DNA from 3 places in the Thauera sinica genome. Region 3 is predicted to be linked to each of the others. Evidence: riboswitches for the same ligand, from Rfam matches in the RefSeq annotation. Region 3 holds a riboswitch; each other region holds the start of a gene.
The links. A riboswitch is a leader RNA that binds a small molecule or an ion and turns the genes downstream of it on or off. The one in region 3 is predicted to bind cobalamin.
Positions count from the first base shown of each region.

Region 1: another riboswitch for cobalamin. It lies ahead of CCZ27_RS07575 (TonB-dependent receptor); the one in region 3 lies ahead of cobO (cob(I)yrinic acid a,c-diamide adenosyltransferase).
Region 2: another riboswitch for cobalamin. It lies ahead of CCZ27_RS22075 (TonB-dependent receptor); the one in region 3 lies ahead of cobO (cob(I)yrinic acid a,c-diamide adenosyltransferase).

Region 1 covers NZ_CP023439.1:1,725,952-1,733,155, forward strand. Annotated here, with positions in the region: gene CCZ27_RS07555 (ABC transporter ATP-binding protein) at 1-691, opposite strand, end outside; gene CCZ27_RS07560 (FecCD family ABC transporter permease) at 688-1,827, opposite strand; gene CCZ27_RS07565 (ABC transporter substrate-binding protein) at 1,824-2,684, opposite strand; gene CCZ27_RS07570 (DUF7676 family protein) at 2,689-3,267, opposite strand; gene CCZ27_RS07575 (TonB-dependent receptor) at 3,371-5,407, opposite strand; cobalamin riboswitch at 5,560-5,806, opposite strand; cobalamin riboswitch at 6,104-6,310, opposite strand; gene CCZ27_RS07580 (2'-5' RNA ligase family protein) at 6,321-7,028, opposite strand.
Region 2 covers NZ_CP023439.1:5,048,847-5,056,050, forward strand. Annotated here, with positions in the region: gene CCZ27_RS22055 (YjgN family protein) at 1-653, shown strand, start outside; gene CCZ27_RS22060 (M48 family metallopeptidase) at 650-1,726, shown strand; gene gorA (glutathione-disulfide reductase) at 1,923-3,278, shown strand; gene cobU (bifunctional adenosylcobinamide kinase/adenosylcobinamide-phosphate guanylyltransferase) at 3,358-3,906, opposite strand; cobalamin riboswitch at 3,986-4,232, shown strand; gene CCZ27_RS22075 (TonB-dependent receptor) at 4,356-6,314, shown strand; gene CCZ27_RS22080 (TonB-dependent receptor domain-containing protein) at 6,334-7,204, shown strand, end outside.
Region 3 covers NZ_CP023439.1:995,936-1,003,139, forward strand. Annotated here, with positions in the region: gene CCZ27_RS04300 (DUF1636 family protein) at 1-346, opposite strand, end outside; gene CCZ27_RS04305 (ABC transporter ATP-binding protein) at 346-1,134, opposite strand; gene CCZ27_RS04310 (FecCD family ABC transporter permease) at 1,131-2,144, opposite strand; gene CCZ27_RS04315 (ABC transporter substrate-binding protein) at 2,245-3,084, opposite strand; gene cobO (cob(I)yrinic acid a,c-diamide adenosyltransferase) at 3,102-3,713, opposite strand; cobalamin riboswitch at 3,869-4,088, opposite strand; gene CCZ27_RS04325 (3-hydroxybutyryl-CoA dehydrogenase) at 4,276-5,130, shown strand; gene rho (transcription termination factor Rho) at 5,208-6,656, opposite strand; gene trxA (thioredoxin TrxA) at 6,640-6,966, opposite strand.

The sequences.
Region 1 (7,204 bases), 730 kb from region 3:
CTGCGGCCAGCAGGTCGTCGCCGAGCACGTCGCGGGGCGCGCCGGCGGCGAGCACGCGGCCGTGGCCCAGCAGTACCAGGCGGGTGCAGAAGCGTGCCGCGAGCGTGAGGTCGTGCAGCACGATGCCGACCGCCAGCCCTGCCGCGGCTTCGGCGGCGAGCAACTGCATGATGCGGATCTGGTGCGCCGGGTCCAGCGCGGCCAGCGGTTCGTCGGCGAGCAGCACCCGCGGCGTGACGGCGAGCGCGCGTGCCAGCATCACGCGGGCGCGTTCGCCGCCGGAGAGCGTCAGCACGTTGCGCGAGGCCAGATCCGCGATGTCGGTCGCGTGCAGCGCGCGCTCGATGACGGCATCGTCGTGCGGGCCGTCGCCGCGGCCGTGGGGCAGACGGCCCAGCGCCACCACTTCGCGCACCGGCAGCGGCCAGTGGGCGGCGTGGCCCTGGGCGAGATAGGCGACGAGGCGCGCACGCTCCGCGATGGAGTACGCATGCAGCGGGCGGCCGTCGAGGGCGATCCGCCCGCTGCAGGGCAGCAGGCCGGCCAGGGCCTTGAGCAGCGTCGACTTGCCGGCGCCGTTGGCGCCGAGGATGCCGGTCAGTTCGCCCGCCCGCAGTTCGACGTCGATGCCGTCGATCAGGCGCCGGCCGCGCACGGCGACGCCGAGGCCGGTACCGCGCAGCACGCTCATGCGATCTCCCTGCGCGCACGCAGGATCAGGGTGAGGAAGAAGGGCGCACCCACCAGCGCGGTAAGCACGCCGAGCTTCAGTTCCGGCCCGCCCTCGTGGAGCATGCGCACGCCCAGGTCGGCCAGCGTCAGCAGCGCAGCGCCGGCCAGTGCCGACAGCGGCAGGAGGCGCGCGGGGTTGCCGCCGGAGAAGGGGCGCATCAGGTGCGGCGCGACCAGGCCGATGAAGCCGATCGCACCGGACACCGACACCGCGGCGCCGACCGCCAGCGCGCTGCCGGCGAGGACGTTGCGGCGCAGCCGGGCGAGATCGATGCCGAGGGAACGGGCAGTGTCCTCGCCCAGCGTCAGCGCCCGCAGCCCCCGGCCGCAGCCCAGCAGCAGCGCGCCGCCGGCGGCGATGAAGGGCAGGGCGAGTTCGACGTCGCGGCTGCTGCGGTCGGCCAGCGAGCCGAGCAGCCAGAACACGATCTCGGTCACCGCCGTGGGATTGGGCGACCAGTTGAGGACGAGCGAGATCAGCGCCCCGCACAGCGAGGACACCGCCACCCCGGCCAGGATCAGCGTGGTGGTGCCGGTCTGGCGGCCGGCGAGGAAGAACACGAAGGCGGTGGCCGCCGCGGTGCCGGCGAAGCCCGCCAGCGGCAGCGCGGCGTAGAAGGCGTCGGCGAAGCCAGTGTAGAGCGCCAGCACCGCGCCCAGCGCGGCGCCGCTGGAGACGCCGAGCAGGCCCGGTTCGGCCAGCGGGTTGCGCAGCAGGCCCTGCATCGCCGCGCCGGTGATGCCGAGCGCCGCGCCCACCGCGACGCACAGCAGGGTGCGCGGCAGGCGGATGTCGAGCAGGATGCGCTGCGGAATCGTCTCGCCGGCCAGGGTGCCGGCGAGCAGGCGCTGCGGGCTCAGATCGACGTAGCCGGTGAACAGCGACAGCACCGCCAGCGCCGCCACTGCGGCGGCGAGGACGGCTGCTGCCAGCCGCCGGGCGGGGGGCGTGCGCCTGGGGCGCGAGGCGGCCGTGCCGCCGTCGGCTGCGATGCCGGATGCGGCACCGTCCAGCTTCCGCCCGCCCGCGCGGGCGTTCGGCGCGGTGGCGTCGTGCGTGCCGGAGCCCGGCGGCGGGGGAGGTGATGCGTTCATCGGCCGCTTCCCCCGGCGGCGAGCAGGGCCGCCGCATCCAGGTTCCACGGGCCGCCGCAGATCGTCAGGCGCGCGGGCAGCACGACCTCGCGCGCGCCCAGGTTGGCGATGGCCGGATGCTGCAGCAGGCGGTTGCCCAGCGTCGGCGTGCCGCGGCGGTAGTCGCTGCCGACGAGGATGTCCGGCGCCTGCCCGACCAGCCTTTCCAGCGGCAGGATGCCGTAGCCGGCCAGCCCGGCGCGCGCGGCGCCGTTGTCGTGGCCGGCGGCGGCGAAGATGTCGTGGTATAGCGTGCCGCTGCCGGCACTGTAGCCGCCGGAGGCGAACTGGGTGGCGACCGGGCGCGGTTCGCGGTGCTTGGCTGCGAGTTCGGCCAGCCGCGCATTGAAGCGGCCGATGATGGCTTCGCCGCGCGCTTCTTCGCCGACCGCGCGCGCCACGGTGCGGATCTCGTCCGCCACGTCGGCAAAGCTGCTGGCGCCCGGCACCGCGACCACCGGGATGCCGTAGCGGCGCAGCATGGCGGTGGTGTGGCGCGTGGTGTAGGTGCCGACGAGCACGAGGTCCGGAGACAGCGCCAGCACTTCCTCTGCATTGCCGCGCACCGTGGGCAGGCCGCGCGCCTGTTCGTGCAGCGCGGCGCTGAAGGCGTCCTGGCTGAGGTGGGTGAGGGCGGCGATGCGCTCGCGCCCGACCAGTTGCAGCAGGATCTGGTCGGTGCACAGGTTCAGCGACACGATGCGCTGCGGCGTGGCCGCGGCGGTCCCGGCGCCCGGCCCCGCCGCGGCCAGCGCGAGCGGCAGCAGGCGCAGCGCGTGGGCGATGCGGCGGCACGGCGGGGATGCGGCCGGGCGCATGGCGTCAGCCGCCGCAGACCGGGCCCGATCCGCTGCGGTCCAGCGGATCGGCGGGCCGGTCGAGGTAGGCGCGGCGCAGTTCGTCCCAGGCCGCGAGTTTCGACCAGTCCGGCTGCCTGGCGAGACGGCCGTCGTCGCCGAGGAAGGGGTTGGGCAGGAACACCGTCATCTGCTGGTCGCCCGCCGCGGTGAAGAGGCGCACGCCCCAGGATCTCGGCGCGCCGTCGCGGCCCAGCACGCGGTAGAACTCGGCGCGCCCGGTGCGCCGCTGCGCGGCCTGTTCCGGCGTGGTGCCGCTGAAGTGGCCGATGCACAGATGGAAGTGCCATGCGCCGAAATCCACCGTGGCGTAGCCGTCGAGCAGGCCGACGTTGACCGGCGCGCCGGGGGCGCGGATCTCCCATACCGCGCCGGGCACCAGGGTGCCGAAATGGATGTCGCGCCAGTAGCCCTGGAAGATGTCCTTGAGCAGCAGCCACAGGGTGTTTTCGTCGGTGGGCAGCGGCCAGCACTGGACGCGGCCGAGGCCGGGTTCATCGACGATGGGGGGCGTGGCGGGCTGCGGCGTGGAAAGGGTCGTCATGGTGTCGCCTCCGTGCGGGAAGGGGCGGTCGCCGGGCGGGCGGCGGCCGTGCGGCGGGCCGTGCCGGCCCCGTGCGCATGCCGGGGCTGGCGTCCGGCGCGGATCAGAACGCGTAGCGGTAGGCCAGCCGCGCGGCGCGGCCGGGCTGCGGAAAGCCGTATTTCTCGGCGTAGTAGCGGTCGAACACGTTGTCGATCGACAGCGCCACGCTCTGGCGGGCGTCGAAGCGATAGCGCGCGGCCACGTCCCACACCGTGTAGCCCGCGTAGCCGACCTGGGTGCCGGAGCTGTTGACCCAGTCCAGGTCCTTGCTGCGGCCGACGTAGCGCCCACCCACGCGCGCGCTCCAGGCGCCGTGGTCGACATCCAGCGCCAGGTGCGCGTTCTGGCGCGCGACCTTGTTCAGGTCCACCCAGTCCGAGCCGATTTCCTGGCGTGCGGCGAACATGTGGGTGAGCCCCGCCGTCAGGCCGAGGCCGGGGCGGATCTGCCAGCGGCCTTCCAGTTCGAGGCCGCGCATGCGCGCGCGGTTGGCGTTGATGTAGGTGAACAGCGTGGTATCGGCGTCGATCGCGGTGCCGCCGTCGCGCGTGATCTTGTCCTTGACGCGGGTGTCGAACACCGTCGCATCGAGGTACAGCCCGTTGCCCGACCATTCCAGGCCGAGGTCGACGGTCACGCTCGATTCTGGCTTCAGGTTCGCGTTGCCGCGCGTGATCTCGGTCTTGCCCTGCCAGTTGATGCTGGTGGCCTCGCCGGTGAACTCCGCCGCGGTCGGCGGCACGAAGGCGCGTCCGGCGGTGCCGTGCACGCGGAAGCCGGCGCCGAGCAGGTGCTTGAAGCCGATGCTCGGGTTGACGGTGTCGAAGTCCGACGTGGTCGGCGTGAAGTTGGTCTTCAGCGGCGTGCCCAGCGTCTTCACGCGGATGTCGTCGCGGCGGATGCCGGCGTTGACGGTGGTGTCGCCGCCGTTGAAGGTCCAGGTGTTCTCGACGTATATGCCCGTTGCTTCGCGTTCGTTGTCGGCCGAGTACGGGGCGTTGCGCGCGCCGGTGACGTAGAGGTCCCAGCTCTTGCCGGTGACCTTGGCGCGTTCGTGGTCGATCCCCCACACCAGCCGGGCGTCCTGCGCCCATTCCCACTGGTGCTGCAATTGCCAGCCCTGCCATTCGGTCTCTTCGGCGAAGCTGCTGCGCGGCAGCAGGGCCGGGTTGTACCAGGGCGAGCCGTGGGCGACGTATTCGCTGTATTCGCGGCCGGAGAACACGGTGGCCGACAGGCGGTGCGCGCCGATGCGGCCGGACAGGCGCAGGTCGAGGCCGTCGTGGTCCATGTCCTTCGTGGTGCGCGCCGGATCGGCGTAAGCGACGTCGTCGGGCGTGCCGATGTCGCGGCCGCGGTAGGTGTTGAAGCTGGCATTGACGCGCCAGTCGGCGTTCAGGTCCAGCCCCAGGCGCAGGGCGTGGAACTGCTGCTCGTAGGCGCTGGTGGGCAGTTCGTGGCCCTTGCCGGTCTTGTAGTCGTCCTGGTCGAACCACGAGCCGCTGTAGTCGAAGTCGAAGGCTTCGCCCAGCTTGCCGCCGAGGTGGCCCTTGAGTTCGCGCAGGTCGAAGCTGCCGGCGGCGACTTCGGCGGAGCCGGTGAGCGGGCCGCGGCTTTCGCGGGTGATGACGTTGACCACGCCGCCCATCGCCGACGAGCCGTACAGCGCCGAGGCCGGGCCCTTGAGCACTTCGATGTGCTCGACCCGGTTCATGTCGACGATGCTGAGGTTGGTGCTCATCGCCGGGCGGCCGTCGATCAGCAGCAGCGAGCGCTTGTTGATGCCGGAGAACTCCGGCGTGAAGCCGCGGATGCCGATGCCCGACAGGTTGCCCGGGTACTGGATCACGTCGAGGCCGGCGTTCTTCTTCAGCACGTCGGTCAGTTCGCGCGATGGCGTGCGCTCGATGTCCTCGCGGTCGATCACCAGCACGCGCTGCGGCGTTTCCTCCAGCGGCGCCTCGGCGCGCTGGGCGGTGACGACGACGGTCGACAGCACTGTCGCGTCGCCGGCGGACTGCGCGGCGGCGTGCAGGGGAAAGGCCGCGAGCAGTGCGGCGGCGAGGGGGAGGCGGGTGGAACGGGGGCGAGGCTTCACGGAACGGCTCCAGTCAGGTGAGACCGGCCGGGCGTCCGGAGCCTTGCGATGCGGCGGCCCGTGCCGTCGTCCGCTGCGCCTGGCGCCGTCCGCATCCCCGCGGCCGGTCAGTAAGAAGCGCGCCGCCGTCCACATCCTTGCGGTGGACGGAGCGCGCCAACGGCCGGCAGGCCGGTCTCCGGGCTCGCAAGTCTTGACGGACCGCCTTCCCATACCGTGCGCAGCGCCGTGCCGGCGCCACGCGGTCGATACAGTGGCGGATGTGGTCCGTCCGCACTTGCCTACCGTTGCGGGGGCAGCCAGGACATTGCGCGCCGCGGCGTGGCGGCGCGCGCATCCTGTTCCCGTTTCACCTCCGTCCCGGTTGGGAACGGGGGCACCTGCCGGATGATTCCCGGTCGATCCCGCGTTGCCGCGGGCTGGCGGATGGCGGCGGACCGGGGACGCCGCCATCCGTTGCGGGCGGCTCAGGCCGTGCCCGCGCTTTCTCGCATCGGGTGTTCCTCCAGGATGGTCGGCAGGGACTGCAAGGGAGAGTGGGCACGGCCAGGCGCCGTCCGTTCCCGACGCCCGGCCGCCGTCCGCGCGCAGGACGTCGCACCCGCGGTCGGGCGGGCGTTTGCCGGAGCGAACGGAACGGTGGGCGAAGTGGCGGCAGGCATCATGGCGTCAGATCAGGGGCTCCCCGCCCGTGCAGTCGAGACGATGTGCATGGCAGGTCTCCTGGCTCACGGGTCTTCGCCTGGCGCCAGCCTTCCCGGATGATTTCCAGTGGCGTGGAGGGCGCAAGGCTCGCCGATTACAGTTGCGGGGGCAGCGCCGGATTTCGCGCATGGGCGCGGCACCGGCTTCCCTTTTCATGCCTGCCGACGTCGGCAGGCAACCATGACAGCGGTGCAGGTTAGCGTTCGTGTCAAAGTGTGTCAAACGCTGCGGCGGCGGCGTGGGCGAACGGCGGCGGCGCATGCCAGTGCAGCACGCCGTCGGCGAAATCGTAGTCGGCGATGCGTGCCAGCGGTCCGCCGATGTCGGCCGCGGCGTAGCCCAGCAGGCCGATGTGCCCGATGCGCAGGCGCAGCGGCGCCCCGGCGGCGAAGGCGTCGAGCCGCGGCCGCACGCCGGCCATCGGCCAGGCGTCGGCGTAGAGCCCCACCGTCACGTGCGGCACGTATTCCCCGTCCGGATGGTTGTGATCGCCGGCCGCGAAACAGGCGCGCAGCGCGGCGATGCGTCCGCCAGCATCGCCTACGGCGAGATAGGGCGCGGAAGCGAAGCTGGCGAGGGCGCCGATCTCGATGTCGAAGGGCTCCGGCCACGCGCGGCGCAGCGCGGCGACGTGGGCGTGCAGCGCCGCGGCGCCGAAGTCGTCGGCATGCCGCGGTGCGGCGCTCGGAAAGCCGCACAGGCTCACGGTGATGTGGGGCTGGCGCTGGTAGCCGTCGAGCAGCAGGCCGGCCAGGTGCTCCTGCGCCGCGCCCATCCTCTGCCGCACTGCGGGGACGTCGACGTCGAGCGCCCACAGCGCGTAGCGCGGCCGGCCCAGGTGCCATTCGGCGAAGTCGCGCCGGACGTTGCCGATGCAGCGGCCGCCGTCGGGCGGAAGGTCGGGGTGGGGGTGCATGGCGGGCGATGATACCCGCCCGGGCGCCGCCTGCCCGTAGCGCTCGATGCCGCGCCGCAACGCCGTCCGTCTCGCCGGAACCTCCCGCGGACCGGATGAAACCGGACGGACCGGCCGCCACGGGTCCGGACCGTCCGCGTGCGCCCTGCAATGTGCCGAGATAGGGCTTGCCAATC
Region 2 (7,204 bases), 1.1 Mb from region 3:
CGCTGGCCTTCCGCAACCATCACAGCGCCTGGCGCGGCGTGCGTTTCGGCTTCGCCGGCACGGTGCCCGGCGCGGCGAAGGCCCTGCTGCTGTGGCCGCTGGCCGGCGTGCTCAGCCTCGGCCTGCTGATGCCGCTGGCGATGCAGCGCCAGCAGCGCTTCGTGATCGAAAACGCCCGCTACGGCACCAGCGCCTTCGGCTTCGGGATCGGCGCGGGCCCGTTCTACCGGGCCTTCCTGCTGCTGCTGCTGGGCGGCGTCGTGGGAGGTGCGCTCAGCTACGCGCTTGGTTTCCTGTTCGCGCCGTTGAGCATCATCGTGATGGTCCTGGTCTACCTCGGGCTGATCGCCTGGGCGAACGTCGCCCTCGTCAATCTCGCAATCGGCAACAGCGTGCTCGGCGGGCACCGCTTCGTCGCCCGCTACGAGTTCGGGTCCTACCTGCGGCTGCTGCTCGGCAACTCGGTCGGCATCGTGTTGACGCTGGGCCTGTTCTACCCGTGGGCCAAGGTGCGCAGCGCCCGCTATGCGGCCGAGCACATCGATTTCGTCGCCGAGGATGAACTCGACGGCTTCGTCGCCGCGCAGCGCGACGCGGTGTCGGCGACCGGCGGCGAAGTCGCCGACCTGTTCAACGTGGATCTGGGCCTGTGACCGCAACCGTCGCCGCCGGCGCCTATTTCGCACCGGGCGGTTCGGCCCGGGTGCGCGCGGTGCTGCGGGCCGGCGCCGACGGCGTGCGCATCGAGGCCGAATCGGGCGCAGTGCTCGCCGGCCCGCTGGCGGCCGCCGCGCTGCAGGTGAGTCCGCGCGTGGGCAACACGCCGCGCTTCGTGCGCTTTCCCGACGGCGGCGCGTTCGAGACCGCGGACAACGCCGCGATCGATGCACTGCTGGCCCCGCTGAGGCCGCGTCACGGCCTGGTCCACCGGCTGGAGTCGCGCCTGCGCTACGCGCTGATCGGCGTGGCGGTGACGGCCGTCCTGGCCTGGGGCGCGGTGCGCCACGGTATTCCGGCGCTGGCCGAGGCGGCGGCGCGGGCCCTGCCCCCGTCGGTGACGGCCAGGCTGGGGGAAGGCGTGCTGGAAGTGCTCGACAGCCGTCTGCTCGGGCCCAGTACCCTGGCTGAAGCGGAGCAGGCGCGGCTGCGCGCGCGCTTCGAGCCCTTCACGCGGGGCGCCGGCGGCGGCGTGCCGGTACGGATCGAGTTCCGCGATGCCGAGCGCACCCTGGGCCCCAACGCCCTCGCGCTGCCCTCGGGCACGATCGTGTTCACCGACCAACTGGTGCGCCGGGCCGCCGGCGACGATGAACTGATCGGCGTGCTCGTGCACGAGATCGGCCACATCGAGCACCGCCACGCCCTGCGCCACGCGATCCAGGGCTCGACCCTGGGGCTGGTGGCGACGGTGCTGACCGGCGACGTGTCGTCGATCCCGTCGGTGATCGCGGCGATTCCGGTGATCCTCACCGAACTCGGCTACTCGCGCGATTTCGAGTTCGAGGCCGACCGGCATGCGGCAAGGGTGCTGCGGCAGCATGGCCTGCCGCCCGAGGCCCTCGGCCGCATGCTGGCGGCGCTGGAACGGGACCACGGCGATGCCGCCTGCGCCCTGGCCGAAGACGCCGCGCCGCGCGGCTGCCATGGCGAGGACTGGTGGCGCTACCTGTCCACCCATCCGCCGGTTTCGGAGCGCATCCGCCGGCTGGGCGAAGCCGGCGGGTGACGACGCCGGCGGCCGGTCCGGCGCAGGGGACGTGCGCGCCGGGCTGCCGGCCGGCGGGCTTGCGACGGAGCGATGGCCGCCGGTGCTTCCGCCCGCCCGCCGGGCTGCCGGACCCGGCGTTCGGCGCGGCGCCGATCTTTTCCATGCCGGGCCGGTCGAACCCCCTTCGATGTCAGGCTGATCAGGAGGCCACAGGATGAACACGTATGACTACGATCTGTTCGTGATCGGTGCCGGTTCGGGCGGCGTGCGTGCCGCCCGCATGGCTGCCGCCCGGGGCGCGCGGGTCGCCATCGCAGAGGAGCGCCATGTCGGCGGCACCTGCGTCAATGTCGGCTGCGTGCCCAAGAAGCTGTTCGTCTATGCCGCCCAGTTCGCCGAGGAGTTCAGGATGGCGCGCGGCTATGGCTGGCAGACGGCCGGACCGGCGTTCGACTGGCCCACTCTGCGCGACAACAAGAATGCCGAGATCGGGCGCCTGAACGGCATCTACCGCAGGCTCCTGTCCGATTCGGGCTGCGAACTGATGGAGGCGCGGGCGACGATCGAGGGGCCGCACACGGTGAGCGTGGCGGGGCGCGGCTACAGTGCGGAACGCATCCTGATCGCGACCGGCGGCTGGCCCTTCGTGCCGGACATCCCCGGCCGCGAGCATGCCATCAGCTCCAACGAGGTCTTCTTCCTCGAGCGTTTCCCCAAGCGCGCCATCGTGGTGGGCGGCGGCTATATCGCGGTCGAGTTCGCCGGCATCTTCGCCGGGCTCGGTGCGCGCACGCGGCTGGTGTATCGCGGCGATCTCTTCCTGCGGGGTTTCGACGACGACGTGCGCCGCTTCGCCGCCGAAGAGATTGCGAAGAAGGGCGTTTCGCTGGCTTTCGGCAGCGACGTCGGCGCCATCGGGAAGCTGCCGGACGGCAGCCTGGAGGTCACGTTCAGGGACGGGCATCGCGAGCAGGCCGACTGCGTGCTCTACGCCACCGGCCGCGTGCCGAACGTGGCCGGGCTCGGGCTGGAGAACACCCGCGTGCGGCAGCGGGACAATGGCGCCATCGTCGTCGACGGGAACCTGCAGACCGACGAGCCGTCGATCTACGCCATCGGCGACGTCATCGACCGCGTGGCGCTGACGCCGGTCGCGCTGGCCGAGGGCATGCAGTTCGTCAGGCAGATGTCGGGCGAGGCGGTGCAGCTGCTGGATTACGACCTGATCCCCACCGCCGTCTTCAGCCAGCCGGCCATCGGCACCGTGGGCCTCACGGAAGCGCAGGCACGCGAGCGCCATGCCGGGATCGAGGTGTACAAGACCGGCTTCAGGGCGCTCAAGCAGACCCTGGCCGGCGGCGACGAGCGCACCTTCATGAAGCTGCTGGTCGACAAGGCCAGCGACCGCGTCGTGGGCGTGCATATGGTGGGTCCCGATGCCGGCGAGATCATCCAGGGCATCGCCATCGCGCTGAAGGCAGGCGCGACGAAGCAGGTCTTCGACGCCACGATCGGCGTCCATCCGACGGCGGCGGAAGAGTTCGTCACGATGCGCGAGCCCGCGCGATAAGCTGCCCGCCGCGACGGGGAATTCCGGCCGCCTGCCCGGGGCGAATCCCCGATCCGACGGCCTGAGCGGCGCTCCCCGCTCAGCCGCCCTTCAGCTTCAGCGGCAGCCCGGCGGCGACGAAGGTCACCGTGCCGGCGAGCGCGGCCAGTTGCTGGTTGAGCCGGCCGGCCTCGTCGCGGAACAGGCGGCCGAGCGGCGTTTCCGGCACCAGGCCGAGGCCGACTTCGTTGGCGACCAGCAGGATGGTGCCGGGCAGCGCGGGCAGCGCGGCGAGCAGGGCGTCGCGCTCGGCGCGCAGTCGGGGCAACGCGTCGGCATCGGCGCCGGGCGGCAGGTCTTCGGCGCCGGCGAGGAGGTTGGCGAGCCACAGCGTCAGGCAATCGACGAGCAGGCAGCGGCCGGGCGCGGCCTCGCGCCGCAGGGCGTCGGCGAGCGCGCGCGGGGCTTCCACGGTGCGCCAGGCCGACGGGCGGTCGGCGCGGTGGCGGCGGATGCGCTCCGCCATCTCGGCGTCGAGCGCCTCGGCGGTGGCGATGACCGTGACGGCCAGCCCCGAATCCGCGGCGCGCCGTTCGGCGTGCCGGCTCTTTCCCGAGCGCGCGCCGCCGAGGATGAGTTCGAGCGTCATTGGGGCGTGGCGTTCCTGCGCTGCAAACCGGGGGCGGAAAAGGTATCATCCGCGCCGCTGCCCCGGAAGGGGCGCTGCGTTCGAGGTGCCCGACGGCGGTCCGCGCCCTAGGGGTAAACGGGAAACAGGTGCGCGGCGCGACGGACCCGAAGGTTCGCCCCGCAATGCCTGTGCTGCCCCCGCAACGGTAAGCGAGTTCAAGGCGCATCACTCTGCCACTGGGCTTCTGCCCGGGAAGGCGATGCGCCGCGTGTGGCGGGTTTCGCGGAGAAACCCGGCCGCCTCGGCTCGCGAGCCCGGATACCGGCCCGTGCGCGTTGGAGGAGGTGCCGCGGGGTGGCGGCGGCGGGTCGTTCCCTGCGCTCATGCCTGCCCCGTTCGCGGCGCGTCCATGTGCGGTTTGCCGGGGACTGCGGGGACGCGGGCCGCGGCGCGGGGAGTCCCCATCCATGAGCATCCGCCTTTCGGCCGCGGCAGTCGCGGCCTGTGCAGCCTTGCCGTCGGCCTTGGCGATCGCCGCCGGCGAACACCAGTTCGAACCGGTCATCGTGTCCGCCACCCGCATCGACGTGACCGACGTCGATGCCACCTACGCCTCCGAAGTGCATACGCGCAAGGACATCGAGCGTTCCGGCGCGACCACGCTGGTCGACTACCTGTCGCGCCAGACCTCGGTCCAGGTCGTGCCCAGCTTCGGCAACCGCTTCACGCCCAGCCTCAACATGCGCGGCTACGGCCTCACCAGCGGTTTCCAGAACGTGATGATCACCGTCGACGGCCGCCGGCTGAACAACATCGATTCGGTGCCGCAACTCCTGGGCGGCATCGCGCTGGCCGACGTGGACCGCATCGAGATCACCAAGGGCAGCGGCTCGGTGCTGTACGGCGACGGCGCCACCGCCGGCTCGATCCAGATCTACACCCGGCCGCACGACGGCGCCCGCATCGAGGCGTATGGCGGCAGCCACGGCGCGCTCGGCGGCACGGTCGCGGCCGGCCTCGTGCGCGAGCGCTTCTCGCTGTCGGCGACGGCCGATCACGGCGAAACCGACGGCTACTCCGACAAGGACCCGTCCGGCCATCGGGACGCCTCGAAGGCCGACACCTGGCACGTGGCCGCCGGCGGCAATCCGGTGGATGGCCTGAAGCTCACCGCCGACGCGGGCCGGACCCGCATCGACACGCGCTACCCCGGCCCGCTGGACCTGGCGCGGTTCGAGGACGATCCGGCGCAGAACGACGGCAGCCTCTACACTCACCAGCGCTTCGACAGCGCCTACTGGAGCGTCGGCGCCGAGTACCGGCTGACCGATGCGTGGCGGCTGTCCGCGCGCCACCAGACCGAGGACAAGACGTCCGAGTTTCTCGGCGCATTCTCGAGCACCCTGGACTACACCTACGATTCGGACGAACTGGCGCTGCAGTACCTCGGCGACCGCCTGTCCGTCACCGCGGGCGTGCAATCCTTCGACGGCGAGCGCAAGGGCGCGAGCGAGAAGACTTCCAAGCGCAACCTCGGCTGGTTCGTGCAGGGCCAGTACGCCTTCGACCGCCTCACGCTGTCGGCCGGCGCGCGGCGCGAGCGGGTCGAATACGGACACCGCCCGGATGCCGGCGCGCGCCTGAAGGACGACGAGCGCTTCAACTCGTGGGACGTCGGCTTCAACTACCGCATCGATCCGGCGCTGACGGTGTTCGGCAACTACAACGACGCCTTCCAGGCGCCCGACATCGACCGCTTCTTCGTCTGCAACGCCTTCGACGCCGACTTCACCTGCGTCGGCACCGCCTTCAACGCCTTCATCGAGCCCATGCACGCCCGCACGGTCACGCTCGGCCTCAACCACGTGCTGCCCGCCAACCGCCTGAAGCTCGCGGTGTTCCATGCCAGGCTCAAGGACGAGATCTACTTCGACCCGGTCAGCTTCGCGAACACGAACTTCGACCGTTCGCACAAGTACGGCATCGAACTGCAGGACACCTGGCAGATCTCCCCCGCGCTGACGGGCTCGCTGAACTACGCGTGGACGCGGGCGATCATCGATCGCGACGGCAGCGGCGCCTTCGACGGCAAGGAATTGCCCGCCGCGCCGAAGCACAACCTGGTGCTGGGCTTCGCCGTCAAGGTGAGCGAGGCCGGCACGCTGAACCTGTCGCACACCTGGCGCAGCAAGGCGTGGGCCGACGGCGACTTCGCCAACGGGGCGCCGAGGCAGCGGGAATACCAGTCCACCGACCTCGCCTACCGCCACCGGGTGACGAAGGACGTGGAACTCTACGGCGCGGTGAGCAACCTGTTCGCGCACGAGAACGGCGTCTGGGTCGAGAGCGCTTTCCGGCCGCCGGTGGTGGTCTATCCGGTCGATTTCGTCCGCACCTGGAAGCTCGGTGCGCGGGTCTCGTTCTGAGCGCTGCCGGAGACACCCCATGGACAGGTTTTCCTCCGCGGCCCTGGCCGCGGCCTGCGCCTGCGCCGGTATCGGCGCGGCGCGTGCCGACGGCGTGCCGACGCTGGACGCCGTCGTGGTGACCGCCACGCGCCAGGTGGAGCGGGCTTCCGACGCGCTGGCCGCCATCGAGGTCATCGACCGCGAAGACATCGAGCGCGCCGGGCATTCCAGCCTGGTGGAACTGCTGTCGGCCCGTGCCGGCATCCAGGTGACGACCAACGGCGGCGCCGGTTCGACCAGCAAGATCCTCATCCGCGGCGCGAACGCCGGCCACACGCTGCTGCTGATCGACGGCATGCGCGCCGGCTCGGCGACGCGCGGCGACGCCACGCCCGAAGTGATTCCGCTCGAAGCGATCGAGCGCATCGAAATCCTGCGCGGCCCGGCGAGCGCGCTGTACGGCTCGGACGCGATCGGCGGCGTGATCCAGATCTTCACCCGCAAGGGCGAGGAAGGCATCCACCCCTCGCTGCGGGCCGGCTTCGGCAGCGACGACACCCGCACGCTGAGCGCCGCGCTGAGCGGCGGCATCGACCGCCTGCGCTACAGCCTCGTCGCCGGCCACGACCGTACCGGCGGCATCGATGCCAAGCCCGCCTCGCGCGCAGGCAGCGATCCCGACCGCGACGGCTTTCGCAACGACTACCAGAGCGCCTCGCTGTCGCTGGGCTTTCGCGAGCGGGACGAGATCGGCGTGGCGCTGTTCCGCGCCGATGCGCAGAACGACTACGACGCCGGGCGGCCGTACGACTCCTACCTCGACAAGCGCACCGAAAGCGTGAGCGCGCACATGCGCAACCAGCTCGGCGCCGGCTGGGCGAGCACGCTGCGCCTGGGCCATAGCGCCG
Region 3 (7,204 bases):
GCGCGATGAAATGGCCCCTGACGCCTTCGGGCCACTGCTTGTACGGCACCACGCCGGTGTCCGAAGCCTGGTAGCGGGCGACGTAGTCGAGCAGCGCGTCGGCGGCGTCATCGTCGGCGGCGAAATCGCCCAGCACGTAGGCGTACTTGCCGGGTGCGCGCAGGGCCGCGGTGCAGTGGCGCTTGCAGGCCATCAGGCAGGCGGTGCGTTCCAGGCGCAGTGCGGGGGCGCCGCGCTCGGCGATGCGCGCCTCGATGCGCCGGGCGAAGCGTTCGCCGGGGCGCTCGGCCTCGGGGGCCGCCGGGTCGTAGCCGCAGGTGGAACACAGGGTGAGGGTGGCATGCATCAGGACGTCTCCGCCTGCAGGGCCGGCTCGGGGCGGCAGCGCCAGGGCACGACGTAGGTCTCGGCCTCGTGCTCGCCGTGCATCGCCTGTACCCGGTAGACGCGCTGCAGGTTGGCCGGGGTGAGCACGCTGCGCGGTGTTCCGCAGGCCACCGCGCGGCCCCGGTGCATCAGCAGCACGCGGTCGCAGAAGCGGCTGGCGAGAGTGAGGTCGTGCAGCACCACGACGATGCTGCGGCCGAGCGCGCACTGGCGGCGCAGCAGTTCCATGACGCTCAACTGGTGGTAGGGATCGAGCGCGGCGACGGGTTCGTCGGCGAGCAGCAGCGGCGCTTCCACCGCGAGCGCGCGGGCGAGCCGCGCCCGCGCACGCTCGCCGCCGGAGAGCTGGTCGAGCCGGCGGCTGGCGAGCGCATCGAGATGCATGTGGGCGAGAGCGGCATCGACGGCCGCGCGGTTCGCGGCGTCCTTGCGGCCGTGCGGCAGGCGGCCGAGGGCGACGAAGTCGCGCACGGTGAGCGGCCAGGCGGCGTTGTCGCCCTGGGCGAGGTAGGCCAGGCGCGTGGCGCGCACGGCGGGCGGCAGCGCGTCGAGGGCGACGCCGTCGAGCAGCGTGCGGCCTTCGTGCGGCGCGAGCTGGGCGATCGCGCGCAGCAGGCTGCTCTTGCCCGCGCCATTCGGGCCGATGAGGCAGAAAAGCTCGCCGCGGGCGACGCGGACCGAAACGTCGGCGACCAGCACCGCGCCGCCGCGGCGCACCGTGAGCGAGACGGCGTCGAGCAGGGTCATGCGGCACTCCCCAGCCGTTCGCGCAGTACCAGCGCAAGGAAGAAGGGCGCGCCGATCAGCGCGGTGACCACGCCCAGCATCAGCTCGTGACTGCCGCTGACCAGGCGCAGCACCACGTCTGCGCCGAGCAGCAGCAGCGCGCCGCCGAAGGCGCTGGCCACCAGCAGGCGCGACGGGTGATAGTCGACCGCGCGGCGCAGCATGTGCGGCACGACCAGGCCGACGAAGCCGATCGCGCCGGTCACCGCGACGCTGGCGCCCACGCACAGCGCCGTGCCGAGCACCACGCGGGCGCGCAGCCGGGGAAGATTCACCCCCAGGCTCGCGGCCTCGTCCTCGCCCAGCGTGAGGGCGTCGAGCTGGCGCCCGCAGGACAGCAGCAGCGCCAGGCCGGCGAGCACGAAGGGCAGGCACAGGCGGATGTCGTCGAAGCTGCGGTCGGCCAGCGAGCCCAGCAGCCACAGCACGATGTCCTGCACGTCGGTGGGCGTGGGCGCGAGGTTGATCGCGAGCGAGGTGAGCGCGGCGGCGAGCGACGACAGGGCGATGCCGGCGAGGATCAGCGTGAGGTTGCCGGCGCCGCGGCGGGCGACGAGGTAGAGCACCAGCGTGGCGAGCGCCGCGCAGCCCATGGCGGCCACCGGCAGCAGCCACAGGCTGACCGCGGCGAGGCCGAAATACAGGCACAGCACCGCGCCCAGGCTGGCGCTCGCGCTCACGCCGAGCAGGCCGGGCTCGGCCAGCGGATTGCGCAGCAGGCCCTGCAGCGCGGCCCCGGCCATGCCCAGCGAGGCGCCGACGAGGATGGCGAGCAGCACGCGCGGCAGGCGGATATCGGTGACGATGGTGTGCCGGCGCTGCAGCAGTTCGCTGGTGGCCGCATCGCCGGCGGGCAGCAGCGCGCCGGCGACGTCGGCGAGGCCGAGCGGCACCGGGCCGATCGCGAGCGAGACCAGCGCGAGCAGCGTCAGCGCGGCGGGCAGCAGGGCGTTGAGCGTAAGGTGTCTCACCGGACCAAGCTCCTGTCGCTGCGCGACGCAATGCTTCGCGCTGCCCGGGCAGGCTGGCCGTGAGGAACGAGCCCTGCTTCGGGCGGCCGTGCAGCGGCGCTCATCGCCGCGTCTCCGGTGGCGGCAGGCGGCGCAGGCCGGCGGCGAGTTCTTCGGCCGCCTCCACGAGCTGCCAGTTGCTGCAGCCCCAGTCGTTGTGGCTCAGCGACAGCAGCGGACGCGAGGCGGCGATGGCGCGCATCTGCGGATGGCGGCTGAAGCCGGCGCGGGCATAGGTGGTGTCGTGCACCATGTGGCTGGTGACGATGAGTTCGGGCGGGGCCGCCACCACGTCCTCGAGCGAGGCGCGGCCCCAGCCGCTGCGGCCGGTCTCGGCGGCGTGGTTGCGCAGGCCGGCGGCCTGGAGCACGGCGTTCACATGCGTCCCGGCGCCGGCGGTGCCGCCGTTCGGGCGCAGGTAGAGGGCTTGCGCAGCCGGCGTGTCGCGCCGCAGCACGGCAAGGCGGGCCTGGACTTCGGCGACCAGCGCCGCGGCGGCCTCGGCGCGGCCGATCCGGGCGCCGATCCTGCGCGTGCTGTCGAAGATGCCCGTCCAGTCGTCGGGAAAGGGCACGGTGACGATCTCGATGCCGTGGCGCCCGAACAGCGCCGCCTGGTGGTGCGCCTGCCAGCGCCGCGAGGCGAGCACGATGTCCGGCCGCGCGGCGATGACTTCCTCCGCGCTGCCGGTATTGGAGGCAAAGCGCGCCGCGCGGGCGGCGAGCGACGAACGCGCCGGGTCCTGGCTTTTCGCCGACACCGACACGATCTGCGCCGGATCGGCGAGCGAGAGCAGCAGCACGTCGGCGCACAGGTTGGTCGACATCACCCGTGGCAGCGGGGCGGCGGCGTCCGCCGGGAGCGATGCGGCGGCGAGCAGGGATGCCGCGAGCGGGAGCATGGCGAACCGGCGGCGCATCAGAAGTCGATGCCGGGCTGTGCCTTCACACCGGCCTTGAAGGCGTGCTTGCAGTCGGCGATCTCGCTCACGGTGTCGGCGAGTTCCACCAGCTCGGGCTTCGCCGCGCGGCCGGTGACGATCACCGTCTGCATCGGCGGGCGGCTGCGGATCGCCTCCACCACCGCGGCGGTGTCGAGGTAGCGGTACTTGAGCATGTAGGTGAGTTCGTCGAGCAGCACCAGGTCGACCGCGGGGTCGCGCAGCAGGCGCGCGGCCTGCGCCCACGCCTCGTCGGCGGCGCGCTTGTCGGCGTCCCAGTCCTGGGTGTTCCAGGTGAAGCCGGTGGCCATGGCGTGGTATTGCACCGCGGCAGCGGCGGAGCTCTGCTGCAGAAAGGTGACCTCGCCGGTGGCCTGCGTGCCCTTGATGAACTGCACCACGCCGGCCCGCCGGCCGTGGCCGAGCGCGCGGTACAGGGTGCCGAAGGCCGAGGTGGTCTTGCCCTTGCCGTTGCCGGTGATGAGGATGACGATGCCCCGCTCTTCGCGGGCACGTTCGATGGCCGCATCCACGACTTCCTTCTTGCGCTGCATGCGTGCGTTGTGGCTCAGCTTCTTGTCCTCGTCCATGCCGCGGGCTCCTCGATGGGTATGCCGGCGCCACGGTGCGGGGATTGCTGCTGGCGTGCGCCCGTTGCGGCGCACAGTCTGCGTTGCGGCTGAATCGAGGCTGGGTGAGGTACCCGCAGGACCAGTCGGCAACCAGCCCACACCCCGGGGCGCTCACCTGTGTAGTCGAACGGGTCGGTCTTCTGGCTCGCCGTCGTCCGGTCGCCGTCGCCTTCCCGGGGAGCATTCCCAGTGGTCTCATTGACGGCGCCGTCGGGCTTACAGCAGCGGGGGCTGCGCCGGGATGGCGGGCGTCTGGAACGCCTGCGTCACCGGACTTCCCGTTTCACCCCGGGCACGGACGTGCGGCGGGGCTCCCGATCGATGCTGGCCGAACTATACGCCCGGGCGGGATAGGCCGGCAATGCGGCCGCTTCCGGCAGTGGCCGGGTACGTCGCCCCGACGGTGGCGAGCCGCCCGGCTATCCGCTAGAGTCCTGTCCACTTTCCCGGCATGGGCACGTCGTGCATCGATGGCGCCGCCCGCCGCCAGGCCGTACAACGCATCGATAGGTGACAGACGATGGAAATCAGGAAGGTCGGAGTCGTAGGGGCAGGCACGATGGGCAGCGGCATCACCCAGGCGTGCGCGGTCGCGGGTCTCGATGTCGTCATGATGGACATCGCCGCAGCCCAGGTGGAGCGCGGCATGGCGACCATCGCCGGCAGCATGGACCGCCTGATCAAGCGCGAGAAGATCACCGAGGCCGACAAGGCCACGACGCTGGCCCGGATCACGACCACCACGACGCTGCAGGACCTCGCCGCCTGCGACCTGGTGATCGAGGCCGCCAGCGAGAACGTCGATCTCAAGCTGAAGGTGTTCGCCGACCTGGACGCGATCCTCGGCCCGGATGCGATCATCGCCAGCAACACTTCGTCGATCTCCATCACCCTGCTGGCCGCGGGCACGAAGCGCCCCGAGCAGGTCATCGGCATGCACTTCTTCAACCCGGTGCCGATCATGGCCCTGGTCGAGATCATCTGCGGCCTGCAGACGTCGGCGGGCACCTTCAGCGCGGTCGAAGACCTCGCCAAGGCGATCGGCAAGACGCCGGTGAAGGTCAAGAACAGCCCGGGCTTCGTCGTCAACCGCATGCTGTGCCCGATGATCAACGAGGCGATCTTCACCTTCGCCGAGGGGCTGGCGACGGCCGACCAGATCGACGAAGCCATGAAGCTGGGCTGCAACCACCCCATCGGACCGCTGGCGCTGTGCGACCTGATCGGCCTCGACGTGGAACTGGCGGTGATGCAGGTGCTGTACGAGGGCACCAAGGACCCGAAGTACCGTCCCGCCCCGCTGCTGGTGGAAATGGTCGAAGCCGGCTATCTCGGCCGCAAGACGGGCAAGGGCTTCTACACCTATACGAAGTGAGCGCCGGGCGCCGCACGGCGCCGGCGGAATGAAAAAAAGCCACCTCGCGGTGGCTTTTTTCTTGCCGGCTGGCCGGTTCAGCGTCCGGAGCGCATCGCGTCGAAGAACTCGGCGTTGCTCTTGGTGGCCTTGATCTTGTCGAGCAGGAATTCCATCGCGTCGATGTCGTCCATGCCGTACAGCAGCTTGCGCAGGATCCAGACCTTCTGCAGCACGTCGGGCTTGAGCAGGAGTTCTTCCCGCCGCGTGCCGGAACGGTTGACGTTGATCGCCGGATACACGCGCTTTTCCGCCATGCGCCGGTCGAGGTGCAGCTCCATGTTGCCGGTGCCCTTGAATTCCTCGTAGATCACGTCGTCCATGCGGCTGCCGGTATCGATCAGCGCGGTGGCGATGATGGTGAGCGACCCGCCTTCCTCGATGTTGCGCGCCGCGCCGAAGAAGCGCTTGGGCTTTTGCAGCGCGTTGGCGTCGACGCCGCCCGTTAGCACCTTGCCGGAGGCCGGCACGACGGTGTTGTAGGCCCGTGCCAGGCGCGTCAGCGAGTCCAGCAGGATGACGACGTCGCGCTTGTGCTCGGTGAGGCGCTTGGCCTTCTCGATCACCATCTCGGCGACCTGCACGTGGCGCGATGCCGGCTCGTCGAAGGTGGAGGCGACGACTTCGCCCTTCACCGAGCGCTGCATCTCGGTCACTTCCTCGGGACGCTCGTCGATCAGCAGCACGATGAGCGCCACGTCGGGGTGGTTGGCGGTGATCGAATGCGCGATGTGCTGCAGCATGACCGTCTTGCCGCTCTTGGGCGGTGCGACCAGCAGGCCGCGCTGGCCCTTGCCGATCGGCGCGATCATGTCGATCACCCGGCTGGTGATGTTCTCCTCGCCGCGGGTTTCCTGCTCGAGCCTGAGGCATTCCTGCGGATGCAGCGGCGTGAGGTTCTCGAACAGGATCTTGCGCTTGCACTCCTCGGGAGGCCGGCCGTTGATCTTGTCGAGCTTCACCAGCGCGAAGTAGCGCTCGCCGTCCTTCGGCGTGCGGATCTCGCCCTCGATCGTGTCGCCCGTGCGCAGGTTGAAGCGACGTATCTGCGACGGCGACACGTAGATGTCGTCCGTCCCGGCGAGATACGAAGTATCGGGCGAGCGCAGGAAGCCGAAGCCGTCGGGCAGCACTTCAAGCGCGCCATCGCCGCAGATCGGCTCGCCCTTTCGTGCCCGGTTCTTCAGCAGCGCGAACACCAGTTCCTGCTTGCGCAGGCGGTTCGCGCCTTCGATGTCTGCCGCCACCGCCATGTCGAGCAGTTCGCTGACGTGGAGCGCCTTCAGTTCCGACAGATGCAGCGCGGGAATCGAGCTTTCGGAGGACATGGACGATCCCTCCTCGAGCGACCCGTCGAAATCGAGCAGGTCGTTGTCGGGAGCGGAGTTCTGGGGGGAATTACCGTCGCGGTTGCGGGGCCCGCGGCGACGGGCGCGCGAAGGACCGCGAGAACGGGCCGGAGCGTCCGGCTTAGATGTTGCTGTCAATGAAGGCGGTCAGTTGAGATTTGGAAAGGGCGCCGACTTTGGTCGCCTCGACGTTGCCACCCTTGAACAGCATCAGCGTGGGGATGCCACGGATGCCGTACTTGGCGGGGGTTTCCTGGTTTTCGTCGATGTTGAGCTTGGCGACCTTCAGCTTGCCGGCGTAATCCTTGGCAACATCGTCGAGAATCGGGGCGATCATCTTGCACGGGCCGCACCATTCGGCCCAGTAGTCGACCAGCACCGGGGTGTCGGACTGCAGCACTTCGGCGTCGAAGTTGCCGTCGGTCACATAATGAATATGCTCGCTCATGGTTCCTCGCAACAGGGGCGTAAGGATGGGATCTGGATGGGAGGTGGGCCGAAGCTGACCCGGAGACCAGGGGGCGTGGGAGCGCCCCCGGAAAATTTTTTTCAACAACTTATGCGAACGAGCGCTCGCCGTCAAGAAGATGTCCCGTTTCGCGGGCCTGCCGCATGCGTCACGTGGCGGAAACGCAAAACGCTGGACTAATATACGATCGCCCGGCCGGGCGAAGTCGTCCGCGTCC